DNA from 3 places in the Streptomyces sp. NPDC007346 genome. Region 1 is predicted to be linked to each of the others. Evidence: riboswitches for the same ligand, from Rfam matches in the RefSeq annotation. Region 1 holds a riboswitch; each other region holds the start of a gene.
The links. A riboswitch is a leader RNA that binds a small molecule or an ion and turns the genes downstream of it on or off. The one in region 1 is predicted to bind thiamine pyrophosphate.

Region 2: another riboswitch for thiamine pyrophosphate. It lies ahead of thiO (glycine oxidase ThiO); the one in region 1 lies ahead of thiC (phosphomethylpyrimidine synthase ThiC).
Region 3: another riboswitch for thiamine pyrophosphate. It lies ahead of AB0917_RS11095 (thiamine ABC transporter substrate-binding protein); the one in region 1 lies ahead of thiC (phosphomethylpyrimidine synthase ThiC).

What each region holds. Positions count from the first base shown of each region.
Region 1 covers NZ_JBEYKR010000147.1:7,192-16,655, forward strand. The annotation lists gene AB0917_RS28270 (helix-turn-helix domain-containing protein) at 1-218, shown strand, start outside; gene AB0917_RS28275 (SsgA family sporulation/cell division regulator) at 320-757, shown strand; gene AB0917_RS28280 (YibE/F family protein) at 787-2,133, opposite strand; TPP riboswitch at 2,204-2,337, shown strand; gene thiC (phosphomethylpyrimidine synthase ThiC) at 2,330-4,150, shown strand; gene AB0917_RS28290 (DUF805 domain-containing protein) at 4,456-4,809, shown strand; gene AB0917_RS28295 (hypothetical protein) at 4,910-5,731, opposite strand; gene AB0917_RS28300 (metallophosphoesterase) at 5,912-7,084, opposite strand; gene AB0917_RS28305 (LacI family DNA-binding transcriptional regulator) at 7,259-8,371, opposite strand; gene hisC (histidinol-phosphate transaminase) at 8,777-9,464, shown strand, end outside.
Region 2 covers NZ_JBEYKR010000051.1:34,023-43,486, forward strand. The annotation lists gene AB0917_RS16010 (class II 3-deoxy-7-phosphoheptulonate synthase) at 1-1,026, shown strand, start outside; gene AB0917_RS16015 ((2Fe-2S)-binding protein) at 1,197-1,499, shown strand; gene bfr (bacterioferritin) at 1,521-2,000, opposite strand; gene AB0917_RS16025 (sulfite oxidase-like oxidoreductase) at 2,152-2,784, shown strand; gene AB0917_RS16030 (deoxyribonuclease IV) at 2,813-3,727, opposite strand; gene pknB (Stk1 family PASTA domain-containing Ser/Thr kinase) at 3,754-5,688, opposite strand; gene AB0917_RS16040 (thiazole synthase) at 5,841-6,635, opposite strand; gene thiS (sulfur carrier protein ThiS) at 6,638-6,859, opposite strand; gene thiO (glycine oxidase ThiO) at 6,856-8,037, opposite strand; TPP riboswitch at 8,035-8,147, opposite strand; gene AB0917_RS16055 (hypothetical protein) at 8,201-8,542, shown strand; gene AB0917_RS16060 (FAD-dependent oxidoreductase) at 8,572-9,464, shown strand, end outside.
Region 3 covers NZ_JBEYKR010000029.1:13,626-23,089, forward strand. The annotation lists gene AB0917_RS11075 (histidine kinase) at 1-276, shown strand, start outside; gene AB0917_RS11080 (response regulator transcription factor) at 270-938, shown strand; gene AB0917_RS11085 (ABC transporter ATP-binding protein) at 965-1,987, opposite strand; gene AB0917_RS11090 (iron ABC transporter permease) at 1,993-3,606, opposite strand; gene AB0917_RS11095 (thiamine ABC transporter substrate-binding protein) at 3,702-4,802, opposite strand; TPP riboswitch at 4,885-5,001, opposite strand; gene rlmN (23S rRNA (adenine(2503)-C(2))-methyltransferase RlmN) at 5,088-6,194, opposite strand; gene AB0917_RS11105 (phosphatidate cytidylyltransferase) at 6,306-7,391, opposite strand; gene frr (ribosome recycling factor) at 7,391-7,948, opposite strand; gene pyrH (UMP kinase) at 8,065-8,838, opposite strand; gene tsf (translation elongation factor Ts) at 9,000-9,464, opposite strand, start outside.

The DNA.
Region 1 (9,464 bases):
TGCGGACATTGCGCCGGGGTGAACCGGTCATCGAACGCCAGGAGTACGCACTGGGGACCGTCTGTGCCGCCATTCCCGTCACGGCCGGTGCCACCATTGCGGCCATGGCCATTTCCGTACCCCTGGACCAGGAAGAACGGTTGCTGCCCGCAGTCGAACAGCTACGTGGCGAAGTGGCGAGCCTCTTGCGTTCGTTCGTGTTCTCTATCAGTATCTGAAAAATCACTCCTTGTGATCTGCTATCGCGTGCACCACGATGGCGTCAATAGGGCCATGGGGGATCATTCCTGGCCAGTTTCATCTACTGCGGGGTTGAACGATGCGCGAGTCGGTTCAAGCAGAGGTCATGATGAGCTTCCTCGTCTCCGAGGAGCTCTCGTTCCGTATTCCGGTGGAGCTCCGGTACGAGGTGGCGGATCCTTATGCCATCCGGATGACGTTCCATCTGCCCGGCGATGCCCCTGTGACCTGGGCATTCGGTCGCGAGCTGCTGCTGGACGGGCTCAACAGCCCCAGTGGCGACGGCGATGTGCACATCGGGCCGACCGAGCCCGAGGGCCTCGGCGATGTGCACATCCGTCTTCAGGTCGGCGCGGACCGCGCGTTGTTCCGGGCGGGTACGGCACCGCTGGTGGCGTTTCTCGACCGGACCGACAAGCTGGTGCCTCTCGGCCAGGAGCACACGCTGGGTGACTTCGACGGGAACCTGGAGGAAGCGCTCGGCCGCATCCTCGCCGAGGAGCAGAACGCTGGCTGAGCGGCGAGCACACCCCCGCCGCACGCCTCTCACGCCTTACGGCGACGGCCCCTGCCGGTCCGTGCGGGGGCTGCGGCCGTGGACGAGGAGGTGGAGGCGCCCGGCCGGTCCGCGGAGACCACCAGTGCGGCGAGCACGGTCGTCACCGGCACCGAGGCGACCAGACCGATCGAGCCGACCAGCGTACGGACGATCTCCTCGGCGACGAGTTCGCTGTTGGCCACGGTCCCCACGCTGCTCTGAGCGATGGAGAAGAGCAGCAACAGCGGCAGCGCCGCGCCCGCGTACGCCAGCACCAGGGTGTTCACGACCGAGGCGATGTGGTCCCGTCCGATGCGGATACCTGCCCGGTACAGCCCGCGCCAACCCATCTGCGGGTCCGCCTGGTGCAGTTCCCAGACGGCGGAGGTCTGGGTGACCGTCACGTCGTCGAGCACCCCGAGCGACCCGATGATGACGCCGGCCAGCAGCAGACCGCTCATGTCGATGTCCGGGTACAGCCCGTGGATGAGGCCGGTGTTGTCGTCGGTGTTGCCGCTCAGACTCGCCCAGCCGATGAACAGGGAGCCGAGCAGCCCGATCAGCAGCAGCGAGATCAGCGTGCCGATGACCGCGACGGATGTGCGGGCCGTCACCCCGTGGCACATGTAGAGCGCCGCCAGCATGATGGCGCTGGCCCCGATCACCGCCACCACCAGCGGATTCGATCCCTGCAGGATCGCCGGCAGGATGAACAGGGTCAGTACGGCGAACGAGACGGCCAGCGCCACCAGCGCCATCACCCCGCGCAGTCTGCCCACCGCGACGACCGCCAGGGCGAAGATCGCGGCCAGCAGGGCCATCGGGATCTTCCGGTTCACGTCGGTGACGGAGTACTGGAGGTCGCGGGGCGCGTCGGGGGCGTACGCCACGACGACACCCTGGCCCTCGCGCAGCTGGCGGGGCGCGTCCGGCTGGACCACCTCGACGAACGTACGGCCCTTGTCGTCGCCGCTGGTCACCTCGATGGTCGCCTTCGCGCACTCCCCCTCCTGCTCGTTGACGGCCTCCCGGCCCGAGGGGGTGGAGGTGTCACCGGTCGGGGGGACCTGTGCGGCGTTGACGTCCGCGCAGTCGACCTTGACGACCTGGACGACCTTGCCGTCCTGGGTCTGCCGGTCGAATCCGACGCCCGTGCGCTCGTGGTCGGGGACGCCGCCGGGCCAGAACGCGATGAGGCCGACGACGACGGCCGTGGCGAACGGGATCAGTACGGCGGCGATGACCTTGCGCAGGTGCTTGGAGACCGGGGCGGCGGGTCCGTGGCTGTGCGTGTGGCCGTGGGTGTGGCCCTGGGGCGGCGGCTGGGGGGCGGGGTCGCTTTGAGGGGAGGTCACGGGGCGATCATCGCAAGAACAGGGGCGCCCTCTGTTCAGCTCGCCGGAAAGGACGCTAGCGTGGAGGCACATTTGCACACGCGGGAGCTCGGAGCACCGGGCTGAGAGGGCGCTGACCGCCGTACATCCGTACGGGACACGCTGCGCCGACCGCCGAACCTGTTACCGGGTAATGCCGGCGTAGGGAGTAGGTCTCATGACCACAGCGGACGCACGCACGCCTGCCTCGAAACAGAGCGACGGGACGCCGAACGGCACGACGCCGGACAACGGGACCCGCGACGACGAGGCCGGGAAGTCCATCGGCTGGCACAAGGGGTACGTCCAGGGCTCGCGCCCGGACCTCCGGGTGCCGGTCCGACAGGTGCACCTCACCAACGGCAAGGACGTTACCCTGTACGACACTTCGGGGCCGTACACCGATCCCGCCGTCGACACCGATGTCCGCCGGGGCCTCGCGCCCCTGCGGGAGAACTGGATCATCGCCCGCGGCGACACCGAGGAGTACACGGGTCGCCCGGTCCGTCCCGAGGACGACGGGCTCAAGCACACCACGCCGCGCGGCGGGCTGCGCAACCTGGACGCAGTCTTCCCCGGCCGGCCCCGCCAGCCGCGCCGCAGCCGCGACGGACGCCCCGTCACTCAGCTCGCGTACGCCCGGCGGGGTGAGATCACCCCGGAGATGGAGTACGTCGCGATCCGGGAGAACGTCGAGGCCGAGACCGTACGGGAGGAGATCGCGGCGGGCCGGGCCGTGCTGCCGGCCAACGTCAATCACCCCGAGATCGAGCCGATGATCATCGGCAAGCGGTTCCTGGTGAAGGTCAACGCCAACATCGGCAACTCGGCGGTCACCTCCTCCATCGAGGAGGAGGTGGACAAGATGACCTGGGCGACCAAGTGGGGCGCCGACACGGTCATGGACCTGTCCACCGGCCGTAACATCCACACCACCCGCGAGTGGGTGCTGCGCAACTCCCCCGTGCCGATCGGTACGGTCCCGCTCTACCAGGCCCTGGAGAAGGTGGACGGCCGGGCCGAGGAGCTGACCTGGGAGATCTACAAGGACACCGTCATCGAGCAGGGCGAGCAGGGCGTGGACTACATGACGGTGCACGCCGGGGTGCGCCTGCCGTACGTCCCGCTGACGGCCCGTCGTAAGACCGGCATCGTCTCGCGCGGTGGCTCGATCATGGCGGCCTGGTGCCTCGCGCACCACAAGGAGTCGTTCCTCTACGAGCACTTCGAGGAGCTCTGCGAGATCCTCGCGACGTACGACGTCACCTACTCCCTCGGTGACGGACTGCGCCCCGGGTCGATCGCGGATGCCAACGACGAGGCGCAGTTCGCCGAGTTGCGCACGCTGGGCGAGCTGAACACCATCGCCAAGCGGTTCGGCGTCCAGACGATGATCGAGGGCCCCGGGCACGTCCCGATGCACAAGATCAAGGAGAACATCGACCTCCAGCAGGAGATCTGCGAGGAGGCGCCGTTCTACACGCTCGGCCCGCTGACCACCGATGTCGCGCCCGCCTACGACCACATCACCTCGGGCATCGGCGCCGCGATGATCGCCTGGTGGGGCACGGCGATGCTCTGTTACGTCACACCCAAGGAGCACCTGGGGCTGCCCAACCGGGACGACGTGAAGACGGGCGTGATCACCTACAAGATCGCCGCCCACGCGGCCGACCTCGCCAAGGGGCACCCGGGCGCGCAGGAGTGGGACGACGCGCTCTCCGACGCGCGGTTCGAGTTCCGGTGGGAGGACCAGTTCAACCTGGCCCTCGACCCGGACACGGCCCGGGAGTTCCACGACGAGACGCTGCCCGCCGAGCCGGCGAAGACGGCGCACTTCTGTTCCATGTGCGGACCGAAGTTCTGCTCGATGAAGATCTCCCAGGACATCCGCCGTCAGCACGGCGGTTCGCAGGAGGAGATCGAGGAGGGCATGGCCGAGAAGTCGAAGGAGTTCGCGGCCGCCGGGAACCGGGTCTACCTGCCGATCGCCGACTAGGCTCGCCGACCGCCTCTTCGCCCCCGACACCTCGGCCGGTGTCGGGGGCTTCCCGCGTCCGGGGCCGCCGGCCGGTGACATCCAGCCAGAACCGCTCCCTTATAGGCAGCTTGCCCGCTTGGTAGCCGTCTGCCACGGTTCAGCCCGTTGTCAGGCGACAGTATGGACACAGTCGTGTGGCAGCTGGATGTACGTTTCGCCGCTGTGTCAGCTGGGCTTGACCCTTTCCTTATCTGTGCCTTACTTTCCGGTTGCTTGGCTGAAATTTGTCGGCCCTCACACGGGGGCCCGGGGAGGGGAACACAGTGAACTGGTACCTGGACGTACTCAAGAACTACGCAGGCTTCAGCGGTCGCGCGCGCCGCAAGGAGTACTGGATGTTCGCGCTCGTCAACTTCGTCATAGCCATCGTCCTGTCGATCATCGGCGCGGCGATCGGCACGGACATCCTGTACTACGTCTACCTCCTCGCGGTCCTCATCCCGTCGCTCGCCGTCGGCGTGCGCCGCCTGCACGACACCGGCCGCTCGGGCTGGTGGCTGCTGATCGCGCTGACGCTGATCGGCGGCATCGTCCTGATCGTCTTCCTCGCCTCGGAGGGCAAGCAGGAGCCGAACCAGTACGGTGCCAACCCGAAGCTGGCTCCGCAGGCAGGCTGATCCACCGCTCCGCCAGGGCCGGAGCATCGCACAGGCCGGGCGCGGCACTCGCCGCCCCGGCCTGTGGCGTTTCGGGGCCCGAGGGCTCCCGGGCTCGCGCCTACTCCGGCCGGTGGTCCGGGCCGCCGAAGTCCGGGCTGGTGAAGTCGGGGCTCGTGAACGTCGGCCGGGGTCCGGCCGAGGGGCCGTCCTCCGGGCCGGAGAAGTCCGGCCTGCTGTAGCCGACCTTCGGGATGCGGTTGGGCGAGCGGTGCGGGGTCCGCGCGGCGCGGCCCGCGGCCGGGTCGGCCAGGGCGTCCCGGAGGAACGGCAGGATGCCGCGCTCCAGCAGGGCGTGCCGCCAGGCCTCCCGGGCCCGTGCGACCTCCTCCGGCAGCCCCTGTTCCTCGTCCTCGGCGGCCAGTGAGGTCGAGCCGTTGCGCAGGGCGGTGACGAGCAGCCCCACGGCGGCGACCAGGATGGCCGCGGCGGCGACGGCCGCGAAGAACCACCCGGCCGCGACCATGGTGGTGCCGAAGGCGACCGAGGGGCTGACCGCCTTCAGCAGATAGCCGACGAGCAGGAAGATCACGGCGGCGGTGCCCGCGAGGAGCGGCGTCAGGACCGTGAGGACCGCTCCTATGCCGGCGCCCGGCCCCGCCACCGAGGAGGCGTCGGCGTACTGCTCGCCCTCCGGGACGGTGGCGCTGGCCGTGCGCAGCTCGGCGCGGGCCTTCACGTAGTGCTCGTACTCGGTGGCCGCGGCCGCGGTGATCAGCGCCGTGGCGTTGAGCGCCATCGTGCGCAGCTGTTCGGTGTTGAGCCGGTCGCCGACGCCTTCCAGGTCCGGGCGTTCGTGGGCGTGGCGCAGCGCGTCACCCAGGATCCGCGCGTACTCGGGACCGTCCTCGGCCTGCAGGTGCGGAGCGCTTGTCATCTGCATCCCCCGATGCTCCGTCGGGCCCGGCAACCCGCGTTGACCGGGCGATCGGGCGGAAACGGAGGAGAGCCTGCTACTGATGAGCCGATGGTAGAGCGCTCACGGCGCGCGGTGACAGGGTGTTCCCGAAATAGGCCCGACGATCGGCGCGGCCCGATCCAGAAGCGTCTTCCCTGTCAGGGGTCAGTCATGCAGGGGAAGTTGGACGACCAGTAGCTTTCCGGCCATGGTCACTCCGCCGTCCATGGCGATGGCGAGCCCGTCGGCGTACACGTGCGGGCCGTTCACCACCGGCCCCGAACCCTTCTCGCCGTCCTCCGTGCCGACCTCGCCGAGGAGATACGGGATGGGGCTGTGACCATGGACGACGCGCTGTCCGCCGTACGTCGTCAGCAGCTCGCGCACCGCTTCGGCGCCGCCCTCGTCGCGGAAGGCGAAGCGCTTGGTGAGCTTGCGGAAGAGGTCCCAGCACTCGTCGGCGTCGTTGCGCGTGAGGATGGCGGTGACGGTGTCGTTGACGTCCTCGATGGTGGAGCCGTAGTCGAGGTAGGCCGTCGTGTCGGAGTGCATCAGCAGATGCCCGTCCTCCTCGACGACCGCGTCGAGCCGGGACATCCACTGAAGGTGTACGTCCTGGAGGCGGTCCATGTCGCTCTTCTGGCCGCCGTTGAGCAGCCAGGCGGCCTGGAAGGTGGCGGTGCCGGCGCCGGAGTTGACGGGGGTGTCGCAGAAGCGCTTGGCGCCGATGAGCAGCAGTTCGTGGTTGCCCATCAGGGCCTTGCAGTAGCCGCCCGCTGCGGCCGCCTCCGCGGAGAGCCGCATGACGAGGTCGATGACCCCGATGCCGTCGGGGCCGCGGTCGGTGAAGTCGCCCAGGAACCAGAGACGGGCGTTGCCCGCGGCCCAGTTGCCGTCGGCGTCGATCAGGCCCTGGGCGGCGAGGGCGGCCACCAGCTCGTCGAGGTAGCCGTGGACGTCGCCGACGACGAAGAGCGGCCCGCGCCCCTCCCCGGAGGCGGGGCGGGGGTCGGGGACGGCCTGCACCTGGACGGTGTCGCCGCGGTTGATGACGGGGAGGTCGCGCTCGGTGGGGGTGTACCCCTCCGGGGGCTCGTCGCCGACGGCCACGTTGCCGGGGTGCGGCAGGTGGGCGGGGGCAGGCGGTGCGGGCGGATGCGGTGGCGCGGAGGTGTGCGGCGCCGGGGCGGGCGGCTCCGGCGCACGTGGGGGAGGTGACGGGTGCGGCGCCGCGCCGGGCGTCTGCGGTGGTACGGGTGTCTGCGCGTACGGCGGAACCCTGAAGTCACGCAACGTCGCCGTCCGCACCACGGGTTCCTGACCGGCCCCCTGAGTCATCGACCCCTCCACCACCGTCGCGCCGCCGTACACCTGACGGGCCCTGCCTGGTAGAGGTGGTCCGCGGTGTCGTGCGCCCATCATAGGAATGCGGATCGATCTGTGTGATGCACCAGGGGTGGTGAATCCGGGCGCACATACGGTTCACCGGCCGATTGGTCCGAAAAGAGATGATCAGTCCCTGCTGGGGGATCGTGGCGCGCTGACCGTGGTGCGCGGCGGACGGCGTTGCGAGGAGGTCCGGACGATGAGCTCCGTCGGTATCACCTGCTCCACCGGTCCGTCGTGCTCCACCCCTTCGATGGCGTCGATGAGGAGCTGGACGACGGCGGTGCCGATGCGCCGGGGCTTCAGCGAGAGCGTCGTGATGGGCGGTTCGGTGGCCGCGTACACGGTGGACTCGCTGCAGCAGACCAGCAGCAGGTCCTCGGGGACCCGCAGGCCGTAGCGGCGGGCCGCCGCGAGGAGATCGGTCCCGTTGGGGTCGAAGAGCCCGTAGACGGCGTCGGGGCGGTCCGGGCGGGCGAGCAGCCGGTCCGCGGCGACCGCGCCCGCGCAGGGGTCGTGCGCCGGGTAGGACTCGTAGACGGGGTCCTGGCCGACCCGCTCGCACCAGTGGAGGTAGGCGGTGGTGGAGAGCCGGGTGTACGTGTCGGTGGTGGTGCCGGTCAGCAGGCCGATGCGGCGGGCCCCGGCGGCGGCGAGGTGGTCGAGGAGGTCGAGCACGGCGGCCCGGTGGTCGTTGTCGACCCAGGCGGTGACGGGGAGCGTCCCGGCCGGGCGGCCGTCCGAGACGACGGGGAGCCCCTGGCGGACGAGTTCGGTGACGACCGGGTCCTGGTCGGAGGGGTCGATGACGACGGTCCCGTCGAGCGCGACGTTCGACCAGACGTCGTGCCGGGAGGTGGCGGGGAGGATCACGAGGGCGTAGCCCCGGGCGAGCGCCGCCGAGGTCGCGGCTCTCGCCATCTCCGCGAAGTACGCGAATTCGGTGAAGGTGAAAGGTTCATCCCCGTACGTGGTCACGGTCAGGCCGATCAGCCCCGACTTGCCGGTACGGAGGGTTCGGGCCGCGGCGGAGGGGCGGTAGCCCAAGCGCTCTGCGACCTCGCGGACATGGCTGCGGGTGGCGTCCGGGAGCCTGCCCTTGCCGTTGAGCGCGTCGGAGACGGTCGTGATCGAGACGCCGGCCGCGGCGGCCACGTCGCGGATGCCCGCCCGTCCTGGCCGGCCGCTGCGCCGGGGGGTCTCCGTCCGGCTCACCTGGTGCTTCCCTGCTGCTGTCATGGCGAGCCGATAGTAGGGCTCCGGAGGGCGGTCGGTCCGGTCGCATATGCACCCATTGGCTGGCACGTTTCTGCATGATCATCAGCCATCAAATCCCTTGCAAAGAAAGGGGATTGGCGGCCTGGGCATTGGTGTGTCAGGCATGGATGGCCGGAGGCCTGCTGAATGGTCGATGTCTCGAAGAGGTCTCAAGTCACCACTTCGGGGGACGCGCGCCACGGCGTGAGACACGGGCGCGCGCCGGAACCGGAAGCGCTCCCCCCTGGAGAGCCCCGCGAGGGAGCGCCGCGGCGGGGGCCATTCCCGGCACTGCGGGAGATTCCGCGCCCAGGCCATTCGCAGCGGCGCCCAATCCTCATAAGGTGAGCAGTATTGATGTGGACGGACGGTCGAGGAGGACCTGCGGTGAGCGATACGAGCCCCAAGCTGCGCGCCGAGCTGGACGGCGTTCCCGCCTATGTGCCGGGCAAGCCCGCCGCGGCCGGCGGACCGGTCGCGTACAAGCTGTCCTCCAACGAGAACCCCTACCCGCCACTGCCGGGGGTCCTGGAGACGGCGCTCGCCGCGGCGGGCAGCTTCAACCGCTACCCGGACATGGCGTGCACCGGGCTGATGAACGAGCTGTCGGACCGCTTCGGCGTGCCGGTCCCGCACCTGGCCACCGGTACCGGATCGGTCGGTGTGGCCCAGCAGCTGCTCCAGGCCACCTCGGGTCCGGGGGACGAGGTCATCTACGCCTGGCGGTCCTTCGAGGCCTACCCGATCATCACGCAGGTGAGCGGCGCGACCTCGGTGAAGGTCCCGCTGACCACCGGTGAGGTGCACGACCTGGACGCGATGGCCGCGGCGATCACCGACCGGACCCGGCTGATCTTCGTCTGCAACCCGAACAACCCCACCGGGACCGTGGTGCGCCGGGCCGAGCTGGAGCGGTTCCTGGACCGGGTGCCGAGCGATGTGCTGGTGGTGCTCGACGAGGCGTACAAGGAGTTCATCCGGGACCCCGAGGTGCCCGACGGCATCGAGATCTACCGGGACCGCCCCAACGTGGCGGTGCTGCGTACCTTCTCCAAGGCGTACGGCCTCGCGGGGC
Region 2 (9,464 bases), on a different contig from region 1:
AAGGTCGGCCGGATCGCGGGCCAGTACAGCAAGCCGCGCTCCAAGTCGACCGAGACCCGCGACGGCGTGACCCTGCCGACGTACCGCGGCGACTCGGTGAACGGCTTCGCCTTCACCGAGGAGGCCCGGATCCCGGACCCGGCGCGGCTGAAGCAGATGTACCACGCGTCCTCCTCCACGCTGAACCTGGTCCGCGCCTTCACCACCGGTGGCTACGCGGACCTGCGCCAGGTGCACGCCTGGAACCAGGACTTCGTGAAGTCGTCCCCCGCCGGCCAGCGCTACGAGGTCCTGGCCCGCGAGATCGACAACGCGCTGAACTTCATGAAGGCGTGCGGCACCGACCCGGCCGAGTTCAAGGCGGTCGAGTTCTACGCCTCGCACGAGGCGCTGCTGCTGGACTACGAGACGGCGCTCACCCGCACCGACTCGCGCACCGGCGAGCTGTACGACACCTCCGGCCACATGGTATGGATCGGTGAGCGCACCCGGCAGATGGACGGCGCGCACATCGAGTTCGCCTCGAAGGTCCGCAACCCGATCGGCATCAAGCTCGGCCCGACGACCACCGTCGACGAGGCGCTCGGCTACGTCGACCGCCTGGACCCCGAGCGCGAGCCCGGCCGGCTGACCTTCATCGTCCGCATGGGCGCCGACAAGGTCCGCGACAAGCTGCCCGAGCTGGTCGAGAAGGTCACCGCCTCCGGCGCCACCGTGGCGTGGGTGACCGACCCGATGCACGGCAACACCTTCGAGGCCGCCTCCGGCCACAAGACGCGCCGCTTCGACGACGTCCTGGACGAGGTCAAGGGCTTCTTCGAGGTCCACAAGGGCCTCGGCACCCACCCGGGCGGCATCCACGTGGAGCTGACCGGCGACGACGTCACCGAGTGCGTGGGCGGCGGCCACGAGATCTTCGTGGACGACCTGCACCAGCGCTACGAGACGGCCTGCGACCCGCGGCTCAACCGCAGCCAGTCCCTCGACCTGGCCTTCCTGGTCGCCGAGATGTACCGCGACCAGTAGCCGGGAGGCGATTCCCGGCAGGCGCACCGATGGGGCACGGATCCATGTGATCCGTGCCCCATCACCCGTTCCGGGACTTCTGCGCGCCTTGAGTGCCAGGTAAGGTTAGGTTAGCCTCACCGACGAAGACGGGGACGGCACCGGGACCGGCCCGCAGGGAGGTGAAACGCATGTTCGTCTGCTCCTGCTTCGGCGTCACCGAGGCGCAGGTCAAGAAGCATGCGGACGCCGGGGCCTGCACCCCGCGCCAGATCGCCTCCGCCTGCAAGGCCGGCACGGACTGCGGCGGCTGTGTCCGCCGGATCCAGGCCCTGCTGGGGCGTGACCGCCCGCGCCGCGACCTCGTGGTCCCGCAGCGGGAGCCCGTGGCGGCGTCCGTCGTCCACCCGGTCACCGCGCCGGTCGTGGCCCCGGCCGCAGCGGCGGTGGCCCTGTCCGCGATCCCGGACGTCCGGCTCTCCGACGCCGCCTGACCGCGTCTCCCGTGGCCCGGCTCAGCTCTCCGGCTGCTCGATCAGCTGCGCGATGTAGAGCGGCTCGCCGAGCTTCTCCACCAGCTCCAGCTGGGTGTCGAGGTAGTCGATGTGGTGCTCCTCGTCCTCCAGGATGGACTCGAAGATGTTGGCCGAGGTGATGTCCCCCTTGGCGCGCATCACCTCGATACCGCGCTTGAGGCGGTCGATCGCCTCCACCTCGACCTGGCGGTCCGCCTGGAACATCTCGGTGACCGTCTGGCCCACCCGGACGTGGAAGAGCCGCTGGTAGTTGGGCAGCCCGTCCAGGAACAGGATCCGGTCCGTGAGGATCTCGGCGTGCTTCATCTCGTCGAAGGACTCGGCCCGGGTGTACTTGGCGAGCTTGGTCCAGCCGAAGTTCTCCTGCATCTTCGCATGCAGGAAGTATTGGTTGATAGCGGTCAGTTCGGCGGTCAGCTGTTCATTGAGGAACTCAAGGACCTCGGGGTCGCCCTGCATCGCTGAGGCTCCTTCCAGGCGTGATCGACAAGGTGGCCGCATCCTCGCACTGCGCCCACCGGCCGTCCAGTAAGTGCACGCTTAGTACGAGTTGACCCATCAGGGTCTGCCCTGGTCATGACCACCCCTGCCTGTCTGTCACCATGGAGGCATGGGTCAGCCGGAAAGCCGGGAACACCGCGCAGCAGAGCAGTCCGAGCTTCCGCCGGGACAGCGACTGCAACGCGGGTGGCCGGTCACCCACTACGGGCCCGTTCCCAAGTTCAAGCCCGAGCGCTGGGAGTTCCGGGTCTTCGGGGCCACCGCCGACGGCGACAAGCACTGCTGGAACCACCAGGACTTCTCGGCGCTGCCGTTCTCCTCCGTCGTCGCCGACCTGCACTGCGTGACGAAGTTCAGCATGATCGGCGCCGAATGGGGCGGAGTCCTCGCCCGTACGGTGCTCGACCTGGCACCGCCCGCGCCCGACGTCACCCATGTGATGGTCTGGGCCGAGTACGGCTTCTCCTCGAACCTGCGCCTGGCCGACTTCGCCTCCGAGCGCACGCTCTTCGCCACCCACAAGGACGGCGAGCTGCTCACCGCCGAGCACGGCTTCCCGCTGCGTCTCGTCGTCCCCCATCTGTACGCCTGGAAGGGCCCGAAATGGGTCCGCGGCGTGGAGTACATGACGGCCGACCGGCGCGGGTTCTGGGAGGAGCGGGGCTACCACAACATCGGTGACCCCTGGAGCGAGCAGCGCTACTCCTACCAGGAGGAGCCCGGGGACGGCCCCGAGCTCTAGAGGGGAGCCCGGGGACGACCCCCGAGCTCTAGAGGGCTTCAGCGGGCCCCGGAGGGCTCTGGAGGCTCCCGCGCAGCTCCTTGAGCCGGGCCACGTCCGCCGCGTGCCCCTCCTTGCCGCCGGGCGTCTCGATGACCAGCGGCACACCCTCGGTCGCCGGGTGCGCGAACAGCTCCCGGAAGGGCTCGGCGCCGATGTGACCCGCGCCGATGTTCTCGTGCCGGTCCTTGTGGGCGCCCACGACGTCCTTGGAGTCGTTGGCGTGGATCAGCTTCAGCCGGCCCTCACCGACCGTCTCCACCAGCAGGTCGAGCGTCCGCCGCATCCCCGAGGGGCCGGCCAGGTCGTGCCCCGCCGCGTAGATGTGGCAGGTGTCCAGGCAGATGCCCAGCCTGGGGTGGGAGTCCAGCGCCTCGAAGTAGGGCCCGAAGTCCCACGTACGGGAGCAGAGCGAGGAGCCCTGGCCCGCGGTGGACTCCAGCAGCAGATACGGGTCGTCGTCGTGGGTCAGCTCGTCCAGCAGCGGCCGCATGTGCTCGCGCACCTGGGCCAGCGCCTCGGAGCGGGGCCGCCCGCCCGTCGCCGAGCCGGTGTGCACCACCACGCCCAGCGCACCGATCTCCCGGGCCCGCCGCAGCGAGTGGCGCAGGGAGTCCACCGACTTCTCGACCGTCGCCTCGGTGTGCGAGCCGAAGTTGATCAGATACGGGGCGTGGACGTACGCCGGTATCGACGCCGCCGCGCACTCCGAGCGGAACAGCTCGTCCTGGGCCCGGTTCCCGGCGGGCGTCGCCCAGCCGCGCGGGTTGGCGACGAAGACCTGCACGGCCTCGGCCGCCAGCTCCCGGGCGTAGGAGAGACCGACCTTGGCGAGACCGCCGGCCACCGGGACGTGTCCGCCCACGGGGTTGCGCGGGCGGCCCGCGGCTACAGAGTCACGCATATGGCTTCCGGCTTCCGCATGTGGTCCTAGAACCCCTTGGTCCTGATGGTGATGGTGGAGCCCTCGGGGGCCTGCTCGCCGCCCTCCACGGACTGGCTCGCGATCGTCTTGCTGAAGGAGAGGAACGGCCGGTCGACCTTCACCTCGAAGCCCGCTTCCTCCAGGGTGCTCCTGGCCTCGTCGACGTCCCGGCCGGTGACGTCGGGGACGTCCAGCATCCGGGGGCCCTTGGAGACGGTCAGCTCGATCGTGTCGCCCTCCGCCGCCTCGGCGCCCGCGCCCGGGGACTGCTGGGCGATGTCCCCCTCGGCCTCGGAGGAGTGGACCCGGCCGGGCAGCACCTCCACCTTCAGCCCCTCCTCCGCCAGCTCCGCGGTGGCGTCCTGGACCGAGAGGCCGGTGACGTCCGGGACGTCGATGGGGCTGCCCTTGCTGACGACCAGGGCCACGGCCGTGTCGGGGTTGCGGTCGGTGCCCGCGCGGGGTTCCGTACGGACCACCTCGCCACGCGCCACGTCCTCGCTGAACTCCCTGGTCACCATGCCGGGGAGCAGGCCCACCTTCTTCAGGGAAAGCCGGGCGTCCGCGAGGGAGGAGCCCGCCACATCGGGCACCCGGACGATCTCCGGGCCGCGCGAGACGACGAGCTTCACCGAGCCGTTGCCCCGGATCCGGTCGCCGGACGCGGGGGCGCTGCCGACCACCGAGCCCCGCTCGACGGTGTCGCTGAAGACCCGCTCCACGCCCTTCAGCTCGAGCCCGGCGTCCGCGAGCCGCTGCTCCGCCACCTTCTGGCTCTGGCCGAGCAGCGAGGGGACCTGGGTGAACTGGCCCGAGTTGATGTACCAGACGCCCGCACCGACGCCGAGCGTCAGCAGGACGGCGGTGATGATCGTGATCAGCTTGCGGTGCGGTCCGCCGAACGGGCCGCGCAGGCTGCCGAGGCGCCGGGGCGCGGGCACGGGGGGCGGCACCTCCAGCCGGCTGGTGCGGTGCACGCCGCCCCCGTCCGCGCCGCCGTCCGCCGGAAGGGCCCGCGGGATCACGCTCGTACGGTCCTGTGCGCCGTCGTGCGTGTCCGACAGCGCCTGCGGCGGTACGGCGTCCAGCTCGGCCTCGGTCAGCGCGGCGCGGGCCTCACGGGCCTCGGCCAGCAGCAGCACCGCGTCGTGCGGGCGCACCTCGGGACTGCGGGCGGTCGCGCTCGCCACCAGACTGTCCAGCGCGGCCGGGAGCCCCGGCACGACGGCGGAGGGGGCCGGGACGTCGGTGTTGAGGTGCTGGTAGATGACCTGGGCGGGGTTCTCACCGGTGTGCGGCTTGGAGCCCGTCAGCATCTCGTACAGCACGACCCCGCAGGCGTACACGTCACTGCGGGTGTCGGCGCTGCCGTGCTCGATCTGCTCGGGCGCCAGATACGACACCGTCCCCAGCAGCGAGCCGGTGGTGTCGGTGGCCGTCCCGACCGCCCTGACCAGGCCGAAGTCGGCGACCTTGACCCGGCCGTCGTCCCCTATCAGGACGTTCTCCGGCTTCATGTCGCGGTGCACGAACCCCGCCCGGTGCGCGGCACCGAGCGCGGCGAGGACCGGCTCCAGGATGTCCAGGGCCGCCCGGGGCTGGAGAGCGCCGCGCTCGCGCAGCACGTCGCGCAGGGTGCAGCCCGCCACGTACTCCATCGCGAGGTAGACGTACGCGCCCTCGGCGCCCTGGTCGAAGACCGCGACGACGTTGGGGTGGGCCAGCCGGGCCACCGACTTGGCCTCGCGGATGAAGCGCTCGACGAAGGCGGCGTCGGTGGCGAGCGCCGGGTGCATCACCTTGAGGGCGAGCACCCGGTCCAGGCGGGTGTCCACGGCCCGGTAGACCGTGGCCATCCCGCCGACGGCGATGCGCGCCTCAATGCGATACCGGCCGTCGAGCAGCTGCCCGACGAGAGGGTCCTGGAGGGTCGTGTCCACCCCGAGAGTCTACGAGCCGCCACCGACACGCCGGACGGGCCGGGCACTCCCGGGGCCGTTCCATGACCGATCCGTGACAGGAACACGTCCGGGATCGTGTGCCCTGGTGGTGAGCGCCTGTGCGTGCCCCGGTGGTGGGCGCGTACAGCTGCTCAGAACGCCGGACGCTCCGGGTCGAGCACCGCCCGCCCGTCCACCGGCGAGGACGCCTCGGCGAAGTGGCGGCGCGGGATGCGGCCCGCCCGGTACGCCAGGCGCCCGCCGTCCACCGCGTGCCGCATCGCGGCGGCCATCAGCTCCGGCTCCTGGGCCCGGGTCACCGCCGAGGCGAGCATCACGGCCGCGCACCCCAGCTCCATCGCCAGCGCCGCGTCCGACGCGGTCCCGGCCCCCGCGTCCAGGATCACCGGCACCCCGGCCCGCTCCACGATCAGCTCGAAGTTGTGCGGGTTGCGGATGCCGAGCCCGGAGCCGATGGGGGAGCCCAGCGGCATGATCGCCGCGCACCCCACGTCCTCCAGTTTCCGGGCCAGGACCGGGTCGTCGTTGGTGTACGGCAGCACGGTGAACCCGTCGTCGACCAGGATCTCGGCCGCGTCCAGCAGCTCGATCGGGTCGGGCAGCAGGGTCCGCTCGTCGGCGATCACCTCCAGCTTGATCCAGTCGGTGCCGAGCGCCTCCCGGGCCAGCCGCGCGGTCAGCACCGCCTCGCCCGCGGTGAAGCAGCCCGCCGTGTTCGGCAGCACCTGGATGGAGAGCCGCTCCAGCACGGAGAGGACCGAGCCCTGCACGGTCGGGTCGAGCCGGCGCATCGCGACGGTGGTCAGCTCGGTCCCGGAGGCGATCAGGGACCGCTCCAGCACCTCCAGGCTCGGCGCCCCGCCGGTCCCCATGATCAGCCGGGAGCCGAAGGTGCCGGGTCCCAGGGTGAAGACGTCGTCGGACACGGTCAGCCTCCCTGGACGGCGGTCAGGACCTCGACGCGGTCGCCCTCGCCGAGCGTGGTGGCCGCCCACTGTCCGCGCGGCACGACGCACTCGTTGACGGCGGCGGCGACCCCGGAGGGCGCGGTGGTCAGGGCGGCGACGAGGCGGTCCAGGGCGGTACCCGCGTCGAGGGTGCGCGGCTCCCCGTTGACCGATACGGATACGGGCGGGTTCGGCGTGCTCATACGGGCTGCTCCTGGAGTACGGGGGCGGCGGACGTGAACCGGCCCGGGGCGAAGGGGCGGGCCACCTCGGGCAGCTCGCCGGTGGTCAGCGCCTGGGCCATCGCGTCGCCGGTGATGGGCGTCAGCAGGACGCCGTTGCGGTGGTGGCCGGTGGCGAGGAGGAGACCGGGCAGGGCGGTCGCCCCGAGCAGCGGGGCGTTGTCGGGGGAGGCGGGGCGCAGACCCGCCAGGGTCTCGACGAGCGGCAGCTCGGTGATGCCGGGCACCAGTTCGTGGGCGTCGCGCAGCAGCTCGTACACCCCGCCGGCGGTGACCGTGGTGTCCCAGCCCATCTCCTCGCTGGTGGCACCGATGACCAGCTCGCCGTTCTCGCGCGGTACGAGGTAGAGGTGGCCGCCCCGGACCACGGCGCGCACGGTCCGGCTGAGGAAGGGGGCGTACGACCGGGGCACGGTCAGCCGCAGGACCTGGCCCTTGACCGGGCGGACCGGCGGCACGACCTCCCGCGGCAGCCCCGCGAGCCGCCCGCTGAGGCTGCCCGCCGCCAGGACGACCTGGTCGGCCTCCACCTCCGTACCGTCCCCGAGCACCGCGCCCGCCGCTCGCCCCCCGGTGACGGTGAGCCGCTCGGCGGACGCCCCGCGGAACACCACGCCCGCCCGCTCGCAGGCGGCCAGCAGCGCGGCGGCGAGCCGGCGCGGGTCCACCTGGTGGTCGCCGTCGACCCGCAGCCCGCCCCGTACGCCCGGCGCCAGCATCGGCTCCAGCCGGCGGCACTCGCGGCCGCTCAGCCAGACCGACTCCAGGCCCGAACGCTCCTGGAGGGCGTGCAGCTCCCGCAGATGGGCGCGGTCGTCGGAGTCCAGCGCGACGGCCAGCGTGCCGCAGGTACGGAAGCCGGTCTCCCGGCCGCTCGCCGCCTCCAGCTCCGCGACGAACTCCGGATAGCGGGCGGCGGAGGCGAGGTTGAGGCCGAGCAGCATCTCCTCGCCGTAGTGCAGTTCGGTGACGGCGGCCAGCATGCCCGCCGCGACCTGGGCGGCGCCGCCGCCCGGCCCGGGATCGGCCACGGTGACGGTCAGCCCGTGCTGGGCCGCCCGCCACGCGGTGACCAGGCCGATGATGCCGCCCCCGATGACGAGGACATCGGATCCGGAGGTCTTCCCCGAGACGCGCATGGGTGTCCAGCCCCTCCCTTCGCCGGCATGACCCGGATCAGGTTCGTACGGTCGGAGGCGCTCCAGCCTCCCTCTCAGCCCGGTGCCTCCGGGCTCCCGCGAGTGTTCTACCTTGGCCAGGGTAAACCCACTCACCCATGGCACAGTCAGGGGAGCAGCCACTGTGGCCCGTTCGCTCGACGGACTCGTCCTCTCGCCCGTCGCCGACCAGGCCCCGGGCCAGGTCGGCACCCGTACCCGCTTCACGTACCACGAGCGGGCCGGCCGGATCTGGGCCGAATACGCGGGCGGTGACGTGGTCCGCGGCCACCTCGTCGGCACCCGCGACGGGGACGCGCTCGACTTCCGCTACGTCCAGCTCAAGCAGGACGGAACGACCTCTTCCGGACACTGCCTCTCCACCGTCAGCGAACGCGCGGACGGCCGGGTGCGGCTGGAGGAGCGCTGGGAGTGGGAGTCCCAGGAGGGCAGCGGGACGAGCGTGGTGGAGGAAGTCGCCGTCTGACGTCGCGTCAGCTGCATAGACTGGTACACGTGAGCGAGCAGACGGAAGACCACGCGGAGCGGCGGCCGACCCGGAGCGTCGTGGTCGTCGGAGCGGGCATGGCGGGCGTGCAGAGCGCCGTCGCCCTGCGGGAAGCCGGTTTCACCGGCCCCGTGACGCTGATCGGCGCCGAGCCCCACCAGCCCTACGACCGGCCGCCGCTGTCCAAGGCGGTGCTGCTGGGCGAGGCCGAGGACTCCGCCTTCGACATCGACTTCGAGGCGCTGGACATCACGCTCCGCCTCGGCCTGGACGTCACCGCCCTGCGCGCCGCCGACCACGTCCTGGACACGGCCGAGGGCCCCGTCCCCTACGACGTCCTGGTCCTGGCGACCGGCGCGGAGCCCATCGCCCTGCCCGGCACCGAGGGCGCCCCCGGCGTCCACCTGCTGCGCACCCTGGACGACGCCGCCCGGCTGCGGCCCGTCCTGGAGCGGCGGCAGGACGTGGTCGTCGTCGGGGCGGGGTGGATCGGCGCCGAGTTCGCCACCGCCGCCCGCGCCGCCGGGTGCGCGGTCACCGTCGTCGAGGCCGCCGCCCGTCCGCTGGCCGGCACGCTGCCGGCCGAGGTCGCCGCCCCGATGGCCGACTGGTACGCGCGGAGCGGCGCCGAACTCCTCACCGACGCCCGGGTCGAGCGCGTCGAGCAGGGCGCCGTGATCCTCGCGGACGGCCGGGAACTGCCCGCCGGGGCCGTCGTCGTCGGCATCGGCGCGCGCCCCGCCACCGGCTGGCTCGCCGGCTCCGGGATCGAACGTGGCCCGGACGGCTCGGTCACCGCCGACAGCGCGCTGCGCACCTCCCTGCCCGATGTGTACGCCGTCGGGGACTGCGCCTCCTTCCCCTCCGCCCGCTACGGCGAACGCCTGCTGGTCCACCACTG
Region 3 (9,464 bases), on a different contig from region 1:
GCGTACCGGATCGTGCAGGAGGCCCTGACCAATGTGCGCCGGCACGCCCCGGGCGCGCACGCGGTGGTGGAGATCGACCACCAGCCGGGGCTGCTGAGGGTCCGGGTCGGTGACGACGGGCCGGGGCCGCCCACCGCCCCGGCGGCGGGGCCGGCCGGGCGTCCCGGCCACGGCCTGGTGGGCATGCGCGAACGGGCCGCGCTGCTGGGCGGCAGACTCACCACCGGCCGAGGTCCGGCCGGCGGCTATCTCGTGGAGGCGGAACTCCCGTGGTGATCCGAGTGATCGTCGCCGACGACCAGGCGGTCGTACGGACGGCGTTCTCCAGCCTGCTGGACACCCAGGAGGACATCGAGGTGGTCGGTGAGGCGCGCGACGGTGAAGAGGCGGTCCGTGTCGTGGCCGAACTCCGCCCCGACGTGGCGCTGCTGGACATCCGGATGCCCCGGCTCGGCGGGATCGACGCGGCCCGCGAGATCGTCACCGCGTCGGGCGGGGCGACGAAGGCGCTGATGCTGACGACGTTCGGCCTGGACGAGTACGTGTACGACGCCCTGACGGCGGGGGCCAGCGGCTTCCTCCTCAAGGACGCGACCTTCCCCGAACTGCTCCACGCGGTACGGGTGGTGGCCGACGGGCACGCCCTTCTGGCCCCCGAGATCACCGGGCGGCTGATCGCGGAGTTCACCCGGCAGCGGGTCAGCGCGCCACCGGTCCGCTCCGTCGAGGGGCTGACCGCGCGCGAGGCGGAGGTGCTCGTCCTCATCGCCCAGGGCCTGTCCAACGCGGACATCGCCGCCCGGCTGACCATCACCGACCACACGGTCAAGACCCACATCAACCGGCTCTTCGCGAAGATGGGGCTGCGGGACCGGGCGCAGGCGGTGATCCTGGCCTACGAACTGGGGCTGGTGGTGGCGGGGACCCGCGCCGGCTGACACGCCCTGGGGCGCCGGCCGATACGTCAGCCCCCCGCCAGCACCACCGTCTCCGCCGCGTCGAAGCGGACGCCCACGACGGCGCCCTCGTCCGGCGTGTCCCGCAGGGCGCACTCGGCCTCCAGCACCGGCGCGTTCTCGGGGGCCAGCCGCACGGTCACGTGGTTCCCGCGGAACGTCCGTACGCCGACCGTGCAGCGCAGCCCGTCCTCCGGGGAGCCGATCAGGACCCCGGCGGGGCGGACCAGCAGGTCGGCCTCGCCCTGGGGTGAGCCCTCAGGCACCGGCACCTTGCCCCAGGCGGTGGCGGCGGCCCGGCCGGTCACGGTCGCCGGGGTCACGTTGTCGAAGCCGAGGAAGCGGGCGACGAACGCGGAGGCGGGCCGCTGCCAGACGTCCAGCGGGCTGCCCTCCTGGGCGATTTGCCCGTCCCGCATCACCACCACCTGGTCGGCGAGCGCGAACGCCTCGCCCTGGTCGTGGGTGACCGCGAGCACTGTCGTACCCAACTCCTGGAAGAGGGTGCGCAGTTCGATGACGAGCCGTTCGCGCAGGCTGCGGTCGAGCTGGCCGAGCGGTTCGTCCAGCATCAGGAGCCTGGGGCGCGGGGCCAGGGCGCGGGCCAGGGCGACGCGCTGCTGCTCACCGCCGGAGAGGGCGGCCACCGCTCGGCGTTCCGCGCCGGGGAGGCCCACCAGCTCCAGGAGTTCGCGGACCCGGCGCTCGCTCTCGGCGCGCCCGGTGCCGTGCATCCGCAGCCCGAAGGCGACGTTGGCGCCGACATCGCGGTGCGGGAAGAGCTGGTGGTCCTGGAACATCAGGCCGAGCCCGCGCCGGTGGACGGGGACGCCGCTCTGGTCCTGGCCGGCCAGCAGCACCCGGCCGCCGTCCATGGGCTGGAGCCCGGCGACGGCCCTCAGCAGGGTGGACTTCCCGCTGCCGCTGGGGCCGAGCAGGCAGACGATCCGGTGGTCGGCGACCTCCAGGTCGACGGCGTCGAGGGCCGTCCGCTTCCCGAACCGTACGGTGGCTGCCTGCAAGCTCAGCATGGTGGTCAGAACTCCCCGGATCGGTCGGTACGGATGCGTTCGAGGAGCAGCAGCGACACGGCGCACACCAGCATCAGGATCGTGCTGAGAGCCATCGCCTGCCCGTAGTTCAGCTCCCCGGACCGGCCCAGCAACCGGGCGACGGCGACCGGCAGGGTCGGGTTGTCGGGCCGGGCGATGAAGACGGTGGCGCCGAACTCGCCGAGCGACACGGCGAACGCGAAGCCCGCCGCGACCAGCACCGCCCGCCGCACCAGCGGCAGATCGACCTCGCGCCAGGCCCGCAGCGGGGAGGCCCCCAGCACGGCGGCGGCCTCGCGCAGCCGCTCGTCCACCGCGCGCAGCACGGGGAGCATGGTCCGTACGACGAAGGGGACGCCCACCAGCGCCTGCGCCAGCGGGACCAGGATCCAGGAGGTCCGCAGGTCGAGCGGCGGTTTGTCGAGGGTGATGAGGAAGCCGAAGCCGACGGTGACGGCGGAGACCCCGAGCGGCAGCATCAGCAGCGCGTCGAATCCGCGTACCAGCCGTCCCGCCCGCCGGGTCAGGGCGGCAGCCGCCAGTCCGCCGACGACCAGGGCGATGAGGGTGGCGACGAACGCGTACCGCAGGGAGTTGCCGACCGCCTCCAGCGGCGGTACGAGGAAGGTCGAGCCGCTGCCCCCGGCCGACTGGAGGGCCCGGTAGTAGCCGAGGCCGTAACCGTCCGGCCCGTCGAACGACCGCTCCACCAGCACGCCGAGGGGCAGCAGGATCAGCAGCAGCGCGGTGAGCAGCACCCCGCCGAGCAGCGCCCACTGTCCGGCGCCGTGCGGCCGGCGGGAGGTCTGCGCCGGGTCGACGAGCTTCAGCGCCCGCTCCCGGCGGCGTACGGTCACGGCGTGCAGGGCGAGGATCGCGCCGACCGCCACGAACTGGACCATGGTCAGCACGGCGGCCGTCGGCAGGTCGAGCAGCTGGGCGGTCTGGCGGTAGACCTCCACCTCCAGGGTGGAGTAGGAGGGGCCACCGAGGATCTGCACGACACCGAACGAGGTGAACGTGAAGAGGAAGACCATCAGCGCGGCGGCGGCCACCGCCGGGCCGAGCGCGGGCAGCGTCACCCGCCGCCAGGCGGCGAACCGTCCGGCGCCGAGCACCCGGGCGGCCTCCTCCTGGCGCGGGTCCAGCTGCGACCAGAGGCCGCCGACCGTCCGGACGACCACCGCGTAGTTGAAGAAGACGTGCGCGAGCAGGATCGCCCACACGGTGGTGTCCAGCCGCAGACCCCACAGCTCGTCGAGGAAGCCGCCGCGCCCCAGCAGCGCCAGGAACGCGGTGCCGACGACGACGGTGGGCAGCACGAACGGCACGGTGACGACCGCGCGCAGCACCTGTTTGCCGGGGAAGTCGAAGCGGGCGAAGACGTACGCGCCGGGCAGGGCGATCAGCAGGGTGAGCGCGGTCGAGGCGAGCGCCTGCCAGGTGGTGAACCACAGGACGTCGAGGATGTCCGGACGGGCCAGCACCTCGCCGACCCGCCCGAACTGCCAGACGCCGTCCGTCTTCAGCCCGCGGCCGACGATCGCGGACACGGGGTAGGCGAAGAAGACGGCGAAGAAGGCGACGGGCACGGCCATCAGGCCGAGCCGCACCGCCGCCCCACGCCGCCCGCCGCCGCCGGACCCCGGTCCGGGCCCGGCGGCTTCGGTGGGGCCGCCTTGGGTGGGGCCGCCTACTTCACGACGAGCGAGTGCCACGTCTGGACCCACTGCTCACGGTTGGCGGCGATCTTGTCCGGGGCCACCGTGGCCGGCTTCTCGATGCTCTCGCCGAACTCGGTGAAGATCTCCGGCAGCTTCGCGTCCGTCACGACGGGGTTCACGAACATGTTCAGCGGGACGTCCTCCTGGAACGTCTTGCCGATCAGGAAGTCCAGCAGCGCCTTGCCGCCCGCCTCGTTCTTCGCGCCGTTCAGCAGCCCGGCGTACTCGGTCTGCCGGAAGCAGGTCCCGGTGGAGACGCCGGTCGGGGCCTCCTCGGGCTGCGGGTCGGCGTAGAGCACCTCGACGGGCGGGCTGGAGGCGTAACTGACGACGAGCGGCCGGTCCGCCTTGGCCTTCCTGCCGCCCGCGGAGCCCGAGAACTCCTCGTTGTAGGCCTGCTCCCAGCCGTCGACCACCTTGACGCCGTTGGCCTTCAGCTTCTTCCAGTAGGCCTCGTAGCCGTCCTCGCCCTGGGTGGCGATGGTGCCGAGGAGGAAGCCGAGGCCGGGCGAGGAGTTCGCCGCGTTCTCGGTGACGAGGAGGTTCTTGTACGCGGGCTTCAGCAGGTCCTCGAAGGTCTGCGGCGGCGCGAGCTTCTTGTCGGCGAAGAACTTCTTGTCGTAGTTGACGCAGATGTCACCGGTGTCGACGGGCGTGACGCGGTGCTTCTCGTCCAGCTCGGTGCCGTCCGCGACCCGGTCCAGGCCCTTGGCCTCGTACGGGGTGAAGAGGCCGTTGTCGAGGGCGCGGGAGAGCAGGGTGTTGTCGACGCCGAAGAAGACGTCGCCGCGCGGGGAGCCCTTGGTCAGGATCTCCTGGTTGAGCGCCGCGCCGGCGTCGCCGCTCTTGAGGAGCTCGACGGTGTAGCCGCTCTCCTGGGTGAACTCCTTCAGCACCTCTTCCGAGGCGTTGAAGGAGTCGTGGGTGACCAGGGTGACGGTCTTGGAGCCGCTGCCCTTCGAGGCGCCGGATCCGGTCGAGGAGTCGTCGGAGCCGCCGCAGCCCGCGAGGACGGTGACGCCGAGCGCCGCGGCGAGCGCGGTGGCGGCGTACTTCTTGGTGGTGTTCATGTGATTCCTCCTGGAGGTGACCAGGAAGAGACGCGGCCCCGCCCGCCGCCGGGACGTACCGGAAGCGGGCAGGGCGCAACAGCTTGAGTAAGGTCCGAACTTCCTACCCGGAATGACCCGGGCGAGGTTCAGAGGGTCTGCGGCCAGCCGGTCCTCGGTGCCGCACTCTCAGCGCTGTGGCGCTCCCCTGTCGGAATATGAAGTTGATTTCGGCCCAGGCTACACCGGTGGTTTTCGGCCTGGTCAGGTGAGGTGGGGCCGCCCCTTCGGTGTCCGCCGGGGCCCTCAGCGCTCGGAGGCCGCCAGCTGCCCGCAGGCCCCGTCGATCTCCTGGCCCCGGGTGTCCCGGACGGTGACGGGCACGCCGTGGGCCGCGATGGCCTCGACGAACGCCTTCTCGTCCTCGGGGCGCGAGGCGGTCCACTTGGAGCCGGGCGTGGGGTTCAGCGGGATCAGGTTGACGTGCACCCGCTTGCCCTTGAGCAGCCGGCCGAGCAGGTCACCGCGCCAGGCCTGGTCGTTGATGTCCCGGATCAGGGCGTACTCGATGGAGATCCGGCGGCCGGACTTCTCGGCGTACTCCCAGGCCGCGTCCAGCACCTCGCGTACGTTCCACCGGGTGTTGACGGGGACGAGGGTGTCGCGCAGCTCGTCGTCCGGGGCGTGCAGCGAGACGGCGAGGCGGCACTTGAAGCCCTCGTCGGAGAAGCGCAGCATCGCCGGGACGAGCCCCACGGTGGAGACGGTGATCCCGCGCTGGGAGAGGCCGAGGCCGTCCGGCTCGGGGTCGGTGAGCCGGCGGATCGCTCCGACGACCCGGTTGTAGTTGGCGAGCGGCTCGCCCATGCCCATGAAGACGATGTTGGAGAGCCGGGCCGGACCGCCGGGCACCTCGCCGTCGCGCAGGGCGCGCATGCCGTCGACGATCTGGTGCACGATCTCGGCGGTCGACAGGTTGCGGTCGAGCCCGGCCTGCCCGGTGGCGCAGAAGGGGCAGTTCATCCCGCAGCCCGCCTGGGAGGAGATGCACATCGTGACGCGCTCGGGGTAGCGCATCAGGACGGACTCGACGAGCGTCCCGTCGTGCAGCTTCCACAGCGTCTTACGGGTGGTGTCGTCGTCGCAGCTGATGTGACGGACCACGGACATCAGGTCGGGGAACAGCGCCTCGGCGAGCTTCTCCCGGGACCCGGCGGGGATGTTGGTCCACTGCTCCGGGTCGTGCGCGTACCGCGCGAAGTAGTGCTGCGAGAGCTGCTGGGCGCGGAACGGCTTCTCGCCGGTCGCGGCGACCGCGTCCTTGCGCTCGGCGGGCGTGAGGTCGGCGAGGTGCCGCGGGGGCTTCTTGGCTCCGCGGGGCGCGACGAAAGTGAGTTCTCCGGGCTTAGGCATGGTTCATCCAGTGTCGCAGACAGACGGGTGAGGGCCCGCCGCCCTGTGGACGACGGACCCTCACTCGTAGAACGTGCAGGTGGGACGTGGTGTGCGAGGCCGCACGGGCCCTCAGCCCGAGCCGACGAACAGCACGAGCAGCAGCCAGACCACCGGCGCGGTCGGCAGCAGCGAGTCGAGCCGGTCCATGATGCCGCCGTGGCCGGGGAGCAGGGTTCCCATGTCCTTGATCCCGAGGTCCCGCTTGATCATGGACTCGCCCAGGTCGCCGAGGGTGGCGCTGACGGCGACCGCGAGGCCCAGCAGCAGCCCCTGCCACCAGGCGCCGCCGTCGATCAGGAACTCCATGCACAGGGCGCCGGCGGCCATCGCGAAGGAGACGGCACCGAGCAGGCCCTCGCGGGTCTTGCCGGGGCTGATGCGGGGAGCGAGCTTGTGGGTGCCGAAGCGCCAGCCGACCGCGTACGCCCCGGTGTCGCTGACGACGGTGAGGAGGAGGAAGGTCAGGACCCGCCACGAGCCGTCGTCCGCCGTCAGCAGCAGGGCGACGAAGGTGGCCAGGAAGGGGACGTAGAACGCGGCGAAGACACCCGCCGTGACGTCCTTGAGATACCCCTCCGGCGGCTCGGTCATCCGCCAGACCAGCACCGCCAGGGCGGTCAGGGCCATGGCGACCCAGGCCCCCTCCGCGCCACGCGCGTAGCCCGCGACGACCATCGCGGCCCCGCCGACGGCCAGCGGGATCAGAGGGACCTTGATGCCCTTCTGCTCCTGGAGCCGGGAGGTGAGCTCCCACAGGCCGACGACGACGGCGAGGGCGATCACGCCGACGAAGACGGCCTTCACGATGAACAGCGAGGCGACGATGACGGCGCCGAGCCCCACGCCGACCCCTATGGCGGCGCGCAGATCACGCCCCGCACGCTTCTTCTGCGGCGGGGACGGCAGCGGGGTGGACATGGGCTCCTGCGGCATCTCGTCACGGAACAGGGGGCCGCTGACGTGCGCGGCGTCCCCGTCCCGGTCGGCACGGCTGACTGCGTCTCTACCTGCGTCGGGAACGTCCGGCACGTTGGGCATGGGCCGAGTCTGCTGGGCTTCACGCACATCGTAGGCGGGACCCGCCGGAGCGACCCCCATCTCGGGGGCGCCCCGGTAACCGGCTCCCTGCGGTGCGCCCCAGGAAGAGTCGTTCATCAGACTTCGAGCAGCTCGGCTTCCTTGTGCTTGAGCAGCTCGTCCACCTGCGCGACGTACTTCGCGGTGGTGTCGTCGAGCTCCTTCTCGGCGCGGCGGACCTCGTCCTCGCCGGACTCCTTGTCCTTGACCAGCTTGTCGAGCGCTTCCTTGGCCTTGCGGCGGATGGAGCGGATCGAGATCTTGGAGTCCTCGGCCTTGGTCTTGGCGACCTTGATGAACTCCTTGCGGCGGTCCTGGGTGAGCTCGGGGAAGGTCACCCGGATGATGTTGCCGTCGTTGCTCGGGTTGACGCCGAGGTCGGAGTCGCGGATCGCCTGCTCGATGTTGCGCAGGGCGGTCTTGTCGAACGGCGTCACGACGGCCATCCGCGGCTCGGGAACCGAGAACGAGGCCAGCTGGTTGATCGGGGTCAGCGCGCCGTAGTACTCGGCGACGATCTTGTTGAACATCGCCGGGTGCGCGCGGCCGGTACGGATCGCGGCGAAGTCCTCTTTCGCGACGACAACGGCCTTCTCCATCTTCTCCTCGGCCTCGAGGAGGATTTCTTCGATCACCACGTGCTCCTGCATGTCTTGAGCGGGTCCGTCACCGACGGGCCCTGCGGGTCCTGCGTCGCGTCCTCACCTGCACGGTGTCCGACCGGCAGGCCGTTGTCCATCCTGGGGGGCCGTCAGGCCCGGGTGCCCTGGTCGCTGACGAGCGTGCCGATCTTCTCACCCTTGACCGCGCGGGCGATATTGCCCTCGGCGGTCAGCTCGAAGACGAGGATCGGGAGCTTGTTGTCGCGGCAGAGGGTGATGGCGGTGGCGTCGGCGACCTTGAGGTCGCGCGTGATCACCTCGCCGTACTCCAGCGCGTCGAACTTCACCGCGTCGGGGTTGGCCTTCGGGTCGGAGTCGTAGACCCCGTCCACGCCGTTCTTCCCCATGAGCAGCGCCGCCGCGTCGATCTCCAGGGCGCGCTGGGCGGCGGTGGTGTCGGTGGAGAAGTACGGCATGCCCATGCCGGCGCCGAAGATGACGACGCGCCCCTTCTCCAGGTGCCGTACGGCGCGGAGCGGGATGTACGGCTCGGCGACCTGGCCCATGGTGATGGCGGTCTGGACGCGCGAGTCGATGCCCTCCTTCTCCAGGAAGTCCTGGAGCGCCAGGCAGTTCATGACGGTGCCGAGCATGCCCATGTAGTCGGACCGGGCCCGGTCCATGCCGCGCTGCTGGAGCTCGGCACCGCGGAAGAAGTTGCCTCCCCCGATGACCACCGCGATCTGGGCGCCGCCGCGTACGACGGCGGCGATCTCGCGGGCGATGGTGTGCACGACGTCGGGGTCGACGCCGAGGCCGCCACCGCCGGCGAAGGCCTCGCCGGAGAGCTTCAGCATGAAGCGCCCGGAAAACGTGTCGTCGCGCTTGTCGTCGGCCTGAATGGCGTCCGCGCCCTTGTCCATGGAAATTCTCCTCGTACACATACGAAGAAGGCCATTGCCGGTGGGTCTGGTGTCCCTACAGCGGCAATGGCCTCCTCGTCAGATCTGCGGTCGTCCGGCCTGAGCGCGGCCGTCGACTGCACCTGACCCTATCGGGTCCGGTGCTGTTCGCCCGGACGGACTCAGATGCCGACCTTGATGCGCGAGAAGCGCTTCAGGGTGACACCGGCCTCGTCCAGGACCTTCTGGACCGACTTCTTGGCGTCCAGCGCGTACGGCTGGCCGAGGAGGGTGGCCTCCTTGAAGAAGCCGTTGACGCGGCCTTCGACGATCTTGGGGAGGGCGGCCTCGGGCTTGCCCTCGGCGCGCGTGGTCTCCTCGGCGACGCGGCGCTCGGCCTCGACGACCTCGGCCGGAACGTCCTCGCGGGAGAGGTACTTCGGGGCGAAGGCGGCGATGTGCTGCGCGACACCCTTGGCCAGCTCGGCGTCGGCCTTGTCCAGCTCGACCAGGACACCGATCTGCGGGGGCAGGTCGGGCATGGTGCGGTGCATGTACACGGAGACGAAGGCGCCGGTGAACTGCGCGAAGCGGTCCAGGACGATCTTCTCGCCGAGGTTGGCGTTGGCCTCGTCGACGTACGCCTG